Regions from separate parts of the Desulfitobacterium elongatum genome, predicted to be linked through region 2. Evidence: riboswitches for the same ligand, from Rfam matches in the RefSeq annotation. Region 2 holds a riboswitch; each other region holds the start of a gene.
The links. A riboswitch is a leader RNA that binds a small molecule or an ion and turns the genes downstream of it on or off. The one in region 2 is predicted to bind molybdenum cofactor.
Positions count from the first base shown of each region.

Region 1: it holds a riboswitch for molybdenum cofactor, as region 2 does, so the genes downstream of both, moaA (GTP 3',8-cyclase MoaA) here and ACZ42W_RS11820 (DUF2325 domain-containing protein) in region 2, are expected to answer to the same signal.
Region 3: it holds a riboswitch for molybdenum cofactor, as region 2 does, so the genes downstream of both, ACZ42W_RS10815 (molybdopterin-binding protein) here and ACZ42W_RS11820 (DUF2325 domain-containing protein) in region 2, are expected to answer to the same signal.

Region 1 is NZ_AP038772.1:3,658,271-3,661,547, forward strand. It holds gene ACZ42W_RS17345 (MogA/MoaB family molybdenum cofactor biosynthesis protein) at 1-225, opposite strand, end outside; gene ACZ42W_RS17350 (MOSC domain-containing protein) at 225-659, opposite strand; gene moaC (cyclic pyranopterin monophosphate synthase MoaC) at 701-1,177, opposite strand; gene moaA (GTP 3',8-cyclase MoaA) at 1,181-2,152, opposite strand; molybdenum cofactor riboswitch at 2,225-2,355, opposite strand; gene fdhD (formate dehydrogenase accessory sulfurtransferase FdhD) at 2,543-3,277, shown strand, end outside.
Region 2 is NZ_AP038772.1:2,528,168-2,531,444, reverse strand. It holds gene ACZ42W_RS11830 (DUF1858 domain-containing protein) at 114-341, shown strand; gene ACZ42W_RS11825 (DUF438 domain-containing protein) at 355-1,593, shown strand; molybdenum cofactor riboswitch at 1,821-1,953, shown strand; gene ACZ42W_RS11820 (DUF2325 domain-containing protein) at 2,100-2,405, shown strand; gene ACZ42W_RS11815 (heterodisulfide reductase-related iron-sulfur binding cluster) at 2,428-2,928, shown strand; gene ACZ42W_RS11810 (MBL fold metallo-hydrolase) at 3,258-3,277, shown strand, end outside.
Region 3 is NZ_AP038772.1:2,292,704-2,295,980, reverse strand. It holds gene ACZ42W_RS10825 (4Fe-4S dicluster domain-containing protein) at 1-573, shown strand, start outside; gene ACZ42W_RS10820 (Crp/Fnr family transcriptional regulator) at 613-1,317, opposite strand; molybdenum cofactor riboswitch at 1,483-1,619, shown strand; gene ACZ42W_RS10815 (molybdopterin-binding protein) at 1,615-2,637, shown strand; gene ACZ42W_RS10810 (VWA domain-containing protein) at 2,719-3,277, opposite strand, start outside.

The DNA of each region.
Region 1 (3,277 bases), 1.1 Mb from region 2:
GGAAAATCCGGTTCCACCCGTCGTCAGAATAAGATCAAGCCCATCTTCATCGACCCATTCTATCATTTGCCGAGCTAAGAGCTCCTGGTCATCTGGTAGTATCGTATAACGGACAACCTCACCGTCTATTTCTTTAACGAGTTCCTTCAAGGTCGGACCTGAAAGATCTTCTCTCTCTCCTTTAGATCCTTTATCACTTGCGGTAATCACACCCACTCGCAGCATTATTCCACCACCTCGATAGAATCTCCCACACTTACCGCTCCACCTTCAAGCACACGGATGAAGATTCCTTCCTTTGGCATTACACAGTCTCCTGCTTGATAATAGATAGCACAGCGAGTGTGACATTCCTTTCCGATCTGCGTAACTTCCCCAAGTCCCGTCTCGCCAATTCTAAGCTTTGTGCCGATAGGTAAGCTAACAAGGTCAATACCTTCCGTGGTTAGGTTTTCTGCAAAGTCACCTGGAACTACATCCAGCCCCTTATCCTGCATTTTTTTGATACTCTCCATAGCTAGTAAACTGACTTGACGATGCCAATCTCCGCCATGAGCATCCCCTTCGATCCCAAAGTTGACCTTAAGAGTTCCTTCTCCTACGTTCTTCTTACGCATTCCTTTTTTTTCACTCGTGCATACTGCAATAATTTTAGCCATTTTTATTATCCCCCTAAATTTTATTATTTTATTTTATGGGTCTAAATTTCTTCTCGAATGAAATGACCACTCTTGCCGCCTGTTTTTTCCATGAGTCGAATGTCTCCGATGACCATTGTTTTATCGATGGCTTTACACATATCGTATATCGTTAAAGCTGCTACACTGACCGCGGTAAGAGCTTCCATCTCTACTCCAGTTTTCCCCGTAACTTTAACAATTCCCTCGATCTCAATCGTACCTGGTGGAAGAATTTCAAAATTCAATTTTGCGCCTGTGATGGCGAGAGGATGACACATAGGAATCAGATTTGAGGTTTGTTTTGCCGCCATAATTCCAGCAACTTGAGCAACGGCGAGAACATCTCCCTTTGCAATCTGCCCCTGCCGAATTCTCTCCAAGGTTTCTGGTTGCATCTCTACTTTTCCCCGCGCTGTTGCTACCCTCATACTCTCCGTTTTCTCAGTAACATCGACCATGCGGGCGCGTCCTTCTTCGTCAAAGTGTGTTAAATCCATAAATTATCCTCCTATCTGTGACATCATCCGCTGACCTTGCCATGCTTCCTCATTCATATGATGCTCTGCAGGCTTATGCCAAACGGCTTCAGCAAACAGTTCTGCTATCTCCTCATCGGTTTTTTCTCCTCTTAAGGCTTGACAAAGATCAACTTCTTTGGCGCTATGCAAGCAAGGTCTTAGTTTTCCATCTGCAGTTAAGCGTACCCGATTACAGGTATCGCAGAAATGCCGACTTAAAGCACTTATAAATCCTATGCTTCCTTGGAATCCCTCCGAGGTAATATACTCAGCCGGTCCGCCACCCTTGATATCTCTTTTGGGTTTCATTCCTTCGAGTCCGAGAATATCTTTCATTTCCGCTATGGGCACGAAATCATTTCGGTGTTCTGAGCTAATTCCAATGGGCATGAGCTCGATAAAGCGAACGTGCAGGGGATAATTTCGAGCGAGCTCCATAAATTGGGGGAGTTCATCTCGGTTGAAATCACGAACCACGACAACGTTTAGCTTAACCGGGTGCAGACCGGCCTCCAAGGATTGGTAAACGCCTTGAATAACTTTTTGTACATCCCCACCTCGAGTGATCTCTCGGAATCGCTCAGGATTTAAAGTATCTAGGCTTATGTTAATTCGATTTACTCCTGCAGCCTTTAAATCAAAGGCCATCTCAGGAAGCAGGATACCATTCGTGGTTAACATGAGGTCTTCGACACCTGGAATTCTAGAAGCCTCTCCTAAAAAGTCTACGATTCCCTTTCGGGCAAGAGGCTCTCCACCAGTAATTCTAAAACGTTTAAAGCCTAGTGAGGTCGTTATTCGAATTAAACGTAATATTTCCTCATAGGACAGAATCGACTCATGCGGTAGCCAATTTACCCCTGTCTCTGGCATACAATACTTACAACGTAGGTTACACCGGTCTGTTATGGAAATCCTAAGGTACTCGATCCGGCGTTTAAACTGATCTTGCATAGGGATCCCCCCACTTTAAATCATTTCAGTTAAAATAAAACACTCCACGGTCTGTAAAAACCGTGGAGCATACTCACACACTTACAGACTCCTTTCCAATAGGGAGGCACAACCGTTTCCAGTAATACCCGAGTGTTTTTACACTTGTCTCGCTCACCGTAGCATACGCTTTAGGTTAGCCAGTTTCGGAGCACGTTTATTAAATTAGGACTTTAATCCATCTTTAATACTATGATACTACGTTTCTGCTCTTGTGAAAAGAGTTTTATAGAGACAAAATATCTTTTTTTCTTAAAAAATCTGACTTCAATGAACATTCATATAAAATTCACTTTAAACTTTTGATAGCTCATGCTATCATTAAAGAAAAACTCGGAGGAACTTGAGAAGATGACTGAAGAAGCAGAATTATTTCCCGTTATAAAAGCGCAAGGAAATACCACCGAGTTTTCTGTTGAATACGTCGTGGAAGAATCTCCTCTCACCCTATTTTTCAATGATGAGGAGATCGGCACCATCCTTTGTTCTCCCTCTCAGCTTGAAGAGCTTGCTCTTGGTTTCTTATACATGGAAGGCTTCATCCGTTCCTATCAGGATGTTCTCTCTCTTCGTTATGATTCCTCACTTCAGTCCATATGGGTTTATAGCTCTTCCCCTTTAGGCTCTCCTAATTTAATGAATAAGCGCCTTTTCTCTGCTTGCTGTGGCAAAAGTCGCAGTTCATTTACTTTTAGCAATGACACTGATCTCACTAAAATCCAAACCTCAAATACTGTAATCTCCCTTCAGGAAGTTTACAATTATGCTGAATATCTCCAGAACCACCTCCCCCTCTTTAAATCAACAGGTGGGATTCATAGTGGAGGTATCGCTTTCCAAGAAAAAGTTCTCTTTACGAGTTATGATATAGGTCGCCATAACGTCTTTGATAAGTTATCGGGAAGTGCCTTAAAGTCCGGTTTCGATTTACGTGACCATGTCCTCTTTTTTAGTGGGAGAGTTTCCTCTGAAATCCTCCTCAAAGTATCCAAGATGAATATTCCGATTCTCATTGCCCGATCAGCACCCACTGACATGGCCCTCAAGCTTGCCCGTAGACTATGTATTACTGTCATCGGATTTGCC
Region 2 (3,277 bases):
GCTTCCTTCGTTTTTTCCAATGATGCTTTTTTTACTTAAAAGTATGAGCGAAATCACAGCTAGAGTTCTATACTATCTGGTATGATGACCTTAATAAAGAAGAGGTGATTCATATGAGCAAGATGATTGACCTATCCAAGACGGTTTATGAGATTTGTACAGAAGATCCAGAGGTCATTGACATCATGAAGGAATTAGGCTTTGAAGGGATTACTAACCCAGGAATGTTAAGCACTGCAGGACGCCTAATGACCCTTCCCAAAGGTGCAGTCATGAAAAAGATTAGTTTGGATAAACTGAAAGAAGTCTTTATAAGTAAAGGGTATCAAATCAAAGAATAAGGAGTGAAACAGGATGAGTGAATTATTCAACAACCGTGAACACCGTCAAAGAATTCTAAAAGAACTGATTACTGACTTGCATAAGGGTAAGACTGTTGAAGAGGTAAAATCTCGCTTCGAAAAGCTGATCGAAGGAATTTCTCCGAGCGAAATATCTGAAATGGAACAAGCTCTGATCTTAGAAGGAATGCCTGTAGAAGAAATACAGGGACTTTGTGACGTGCATGCAGCAGTATTTAAAGGTTCGATTGAAGAAATTCATAGCCCCCAAAAGGATGAAGATGCTCCAGGGCATCCTGTGCATACTTTCAAGCTTGAGAATAGAGAACTTGAAAAGTTGATCAATGATAAAATATTGCCCGGGCTAGAAAGCTTGAGTGACTCAGGACGTGTGGAAACTATACACCAACTTCAAGAAGGCTTTGAGACTCTCTGGGAAATCGATAAGCATTATAGTCGTAAGGAAAATCTACTGTTTCCTATCATGGAGAAACACGGAATTACCGCTCCTCCAAAAGTCATGTGGGGGGTCGATGACGAAATACGGGCTGCCATTAAAGAAACTCGGAAACTTTTAGCAGGCGATCCGCTAAGTAAAGAATCAGTACTCGAAAAGGGGAAGGAAGTTGCTACTCGAATTCCAGAGATGATATTTAAAGAAGAAAACATTCTCTTTCCCATGGTACTCGAGACCTTTTCCGTCGAGGAATGGGTTCAAATCGCGGAAGCGAGCGACGAAATTGGTTATACCCTAGCGAAGCCACATGGAGCTTGGAAGCCCGTCCAGCTGAAGAGGGAAAACGAAACAACAGGGGAAAAGGAGCAGGGAGAAGGACCGGTCCATGATAGGTATGTTGAATTTGATGCGGGCCTCCTTCTGCCAGAAGAAATCAATGCCATGCTGAACACTCTGCCACTGGATATTACGTTTGTCGGTAAGGATGGAACCGTAAAATACTTCACCCAGGGAAAAGAGCGGATATTCGCGCGGGCCAAGACCGTCCTTGGAAGGGAAGTTCAAAATTGCCATCCACCCGCAAGTGTTCATGTCGTGGAGAAGATCGTCGAAGAACTAAAATCGGGTAAAAAAGACCATGAGGAATTCTGGATTAAGATGGGAGAAATGTTTGTTTATATCCGATACTTTGCCGTTAGAAATGCGGCAGGCGAGTATCTAGGTATCATGGAAGTCACACAGAATATTAAGCCGATCCAAGAGATATCGGGTGAAAAGAGACTAATGTCAGAGTAACCATCAAATCAAACCCCTGAGAGCGTCAGGGGTTCTTTTATTGCCCTAGATAAGCGCTAATTCGACATTCCTCTTACAATATATGATAATAAAAACTATTGTAAAAGAACATAAACGAATGTATAATTACCATATGTATGATTCTAGTTAGTTTTAGATAGTGCGTGCTAGTCTATGGAAAATGGATAATTAATTTTTACTTTCTCCTCCGTGTTAAATGTTACTAATTTCATATTCTTCTCCGAGCCGAAACGACCTAAAGAGTAATCCATGGTATTTCGGCCAGGGCAATAAGCCCTCGGGTGTACTCAGAAATGGGTAGGCCTTCACGATTGAAAAGGAGGTGGATTTCCAAGCCATGAATGGACTTAGTCATGGCTCCACTTTCGATGAGTGGAGCCATGACTTTTTGATTTATGATGAAGCTATTCTTTGTGCATTAAAGGCAATGGGATTCTTAAAGAGGCTATTACTGTTTCTAGAAAAAATCCAAGGAGGTGAATTCAATGAAAATTGCAATCATTGGGGGATATAATCTCGAAAGATACGGAGGGTCCTTAAGTAAAGTTGAGGATATGGTGATTGGTTTCCATGATGGGAGACCTAAGCAAAGAAATAAAAAGTGCATGGAAATTCTTATTAAAGATGCTGATTATGTAATTATAGTACAATCGGTCTGCTCGCATAGCAGTATGTGGGATGCGAAAGCTGTGGCAAAGAAATGTAATAAAAAGGTATATTACGCACACAAGCAAGGTTTAGCTTCGATTCTGAATACAATTGAAAGTCAACATAAAAGCAAGACGGCGTAGAAAGCGCAGGGGCGAAATCTTTGTGAAAGAAGGTTTGAAGAATATGGGATATAGTTATGCTAGGGAAATGTGGATCCCAACATTGATAGATAAGCCTAATCCAGAGTACTTGTTTTTTCCTGGTTGTAGACTATCTGACGAGTCTGCAGGAGAATCAATTCATTCCATTAAGAGCTTACTCCTAGATGCTCATGTAAATATGGCCATATTAGGTGAAGAAAATTGGTGTTGTGGTGAGAAAGCAAGGAAGGCTGGTTTTGAAGATCTATCGCGTTTAATCGCTAAAAGAAATATTGCACTCTGGCATTCATTGGGGGTTAAAAAAATAATAACGAGCTGTACCCAGTGCTTTGTCACATTGGAAAACGAATATCGTAAGTATGGCGGCGATTTCGAAGTTATACTTCAATCTGTATTCTATGAAGATATACACTGTAATGCCAAGTCAAAAATAAGTTGTAGCAAGGGCAGGAGGTGTGGGGTAGATTCTACTTCTTCGTTAACATATTGGAAAGTTCACTGAAAATAGGCTTTAAATTACTGGAGTTTGTACTTATTGAAACCGAAAATTGAAAATGCAATACCTCGAACGCAAATGTTGGAGCAACTGTTAGATGGTATCCCATAAAATGGATATAGAATGGTTTTGATGATGCACTTATCAATTTAAGGAACATCTCTTTTGCATCATATGCTGTCAGTGGGAATGGATCAAAGAAGTGGAAGGCTCCTGAGTATGTCTAGTTCTCAGGGGCCTTCCACTATTACAAAAGAGTTCTTTCAAAATCGAGATGCAATGGAGGTTGATACTTGCTATAATGTGTGATGGATGAAATTCTAGGAGGAAATCGCTTGGAAATCAAAGAGATCAA
Region 3 (3,277 bases), 240 kb from region 2:
AAATTGGAACACTGTCGAAAACACTGTGTAAAATCCTCTCAAGATTGGTCAGAACTCTATGCCCAACTTGAACAGCTCCTTAAGGATCTTGATATACCGACCCACTTGGCGAAGCGTTTCAACCAAGTACAATATCATTACATCCCTAAGATAGCTCTCGCAGGTTGTCCCAATGGATGTTCCCAACCTCAAATCAGAGATATTGGAATCTCAGGCTACCTCACCCCAAAAATGACAGATAATATCTGTTCAGGATGCCATCGCTGTATAAATTCTTGCGTCGAGAATGCCCTCACGTGGGAAAATAAGAAAGTGGTATTAGACTCTAAGCTTTGTCTGAACTGTGGCGATTGCATCCGAGCCTGTACAACAGGGCGGATCGCACCTGGAGATTCCGGTTGGATCTTCCATCTTGGTGGACGCTTAGGAAGGCATCCCCAACTCGCTAGAATTGCAGGCATTGAAAATGATAACGAAGAGGTAATCAATAAAATTAAGAATATCTTTGAAGACTATTTTGAGAATGCTCTACCTGAAGAAAGGCTCAATCGCTACCTTGATCGTCAAAGATAGAGACCCTCTAGAACTTGCTTCTAACTACTCCGAATTATTCTACTCCGAATTATTCCGTTCATGTACCCAACGTTGCAAATCCTCAATAGATTTTACTTTAATCTGTTTCTTCTCCATTTGAAGAATCCCCAAATCCTTCAACTCTCCTAAAATTCGGCTTACAGATTCACGAGCTAGACTACACATCCCAGCAAGATCAGTAGCAGAGAGTGGAACAGATATCAAAACTCCATCGGAAACGGATCGCCCATGCACGTGAGCTAAGGCAAAAAGCTTTGCGCCCACTCGTGATCGAGCATCGCCTAGCGCCACATTCTTAAGCTGACGATAGGCTCGACGAAGATCCAATGCCATGATTTGATAAAACGCCCATAGCGTTTCGGGGTTCTCTTTTATATAACGCATTAATGATTTTCTATCCAGGACAAAAACTTCCGAAGCTTCTGTTGCTATCACAGCATAGGGGTAATTCTTGCCATCGAGTATTGTTTCTGGGAAAAAGGCAGGAGCCTGAAGAACGCGAAAAATCTTCTCCGTGAATTCGCTCATAAGCAAAATTTGTACTCTACCTTGAAGTAAAAAAAACGTTAAATTTCCTTCTTCCCCGGAAAAGAAGAGAAACTGCTTTGCGGCATAATGACGTACCCGTCCATGAGTTAAACAAAATTCCCAAAATGACTCAGGTAATTCTCCCCAAAGGGCATTCTTTTTAAATAGATCGAACCCGTTGTTTATACTCGTCATGAAGTAATTCAACCTCCCTTCTTAATTTGCAATCCTTTATCAATGAATTCTAGAATATATTAAAAGAACCTCTGTATTCTTAAAATACATAACATTAAACTTGTCAAGTAATAAAGAAGTTTCGAATAAAAAAAACCTTTGTTAAAGAATACACTTTTCATGATATAATATCAATAAAACCGAGCCTAAAATCCTAAAGAAATATCCATGGTTTTGGGCCGTTTCAGGTTGACCTGAAACCGGGGTGTGTTTAGAAATGGACATGCCTTCCGTCAAAGAAAAGGAGGATAATATTTCATGCAAAAAATTCGAGTACAAGACGCCATTGGAGCAGTGCTTATGCACGACATGACGCAGATCATCCCTGGTGAAACAAAGGATGCGCGTTTTCGTAAAGGGCACATTGTAAAAGAGGAAGATATCCCGGTATTACTCAGCATGGGTAAAGAGCATATTTATGTTTGGGATCAAACACCCGGACTAATTCATGAAGATGAAGCAGCCGAACGCCTAGCTAAAGCAATTGCCGGGCCAGGTCTCAGTTTTAGCGAGACAAAAGAGGGTAAAGTCAATCTGATCGCCGATCAAGACGGCTTGATTTACACTTCTGAAGAAGGTATCTATTCCTTAAATTCTCTGGAATATATCATACTTGCTACACTTCATAACCATCGACCTGTGAAAAAGGGTCAGAAAATTGCTGGAACCCGCGTTGTTCCACTTATGATCGATGAACACGTTATCTTAGAAGCAGAGAGAATTGCCCATGAATTTAAAGAACCTCTACTTCAAATTCGCCCACTTCAGTCCAAGAAAATCGGAGTCGTTACGACTGGAAGTGAAGTCTACCACGGACGAATTGAAGATAAATTCGGACCTGTGCTCCAGAATAAAGTAGCCGAGTGGGGATCAATTCTTATAGGACAAACCTTTTCAGATGACAATGTGGAAATGATTCAAGAGAAAATCCGTGAACATCTAGCAAATGGCGCAGAGATGGTCCTCGTAACTGGAGGAATGTCCGTTGATCCAGACGATCTCACGCCTACTGCGATAAAAGGACTAGGTGGGGAACTAATAACCTATGGTACGCCTGTTTTGCCAGGTGCGATGCTCTTGCTAGCCTACCTTGACGGAATCCCAATCATGGGACTGCCAGGATGTGTAATGTATTCGAGAAAGACAGTATTTGATCTTGTAGCTACCCGTATCCTTACAGGCGAACGTCTAAGCAGGTTAGAGATTGCAAAATACGGACATGGTGGCCTTTGTCTGGAATGCCCTGTATGCACGTATCCCCACTGTCATTTTGGAAAATGATTATAACGATATCAATATAGAATGAGAGAGGCTTAAGGGCCTCTCTCATTTTGATTATAAAGAGGTTCTCTTGACCGTCAGTTAAAAAACTTCCCTTGCAATTCTCCAGACATCGTCTATCGTTCGGCATCGAAAGACCCGAGTACAATAAGGCTTATATTCTCGCATAAGGTTATCTCGATCCCCCCATTCTCTTTCCTCTAAAGGATTAAGCCAATAGACACGCCTTACTTTCTCTTGAATCTCTTTCAAATATTCCGCTTGTGAAGGCCTAAAATTATTCCTGCCATCGCCGAGTATCAAAAGTGTGGCACGGGTGGAAATTTCAGATAACCAATCTTTCGAAAACTCATTAAGAATTCTTCCATAATCAGTAAATCCTGACGAGTTTTTGCGGCTCCACGCATGGATTTGCTCCAGAGAATCCTCGGCCTCCACCCAATTATCATAGGATATATCCCATATGACATCGATAAAAAGATAGATACGTACTCTTCGAAAACAAGACTTAACCCTTTTGATTAAGAAAAGAAGGAATTGCGAAAAGGGTGCGACAGAATTCGAGACATCACATAAAACGACGAGTTCGGGACGCTGTAGTGCGTATTTTTCGAATTCTAAACGGTAGATCAACCCATTA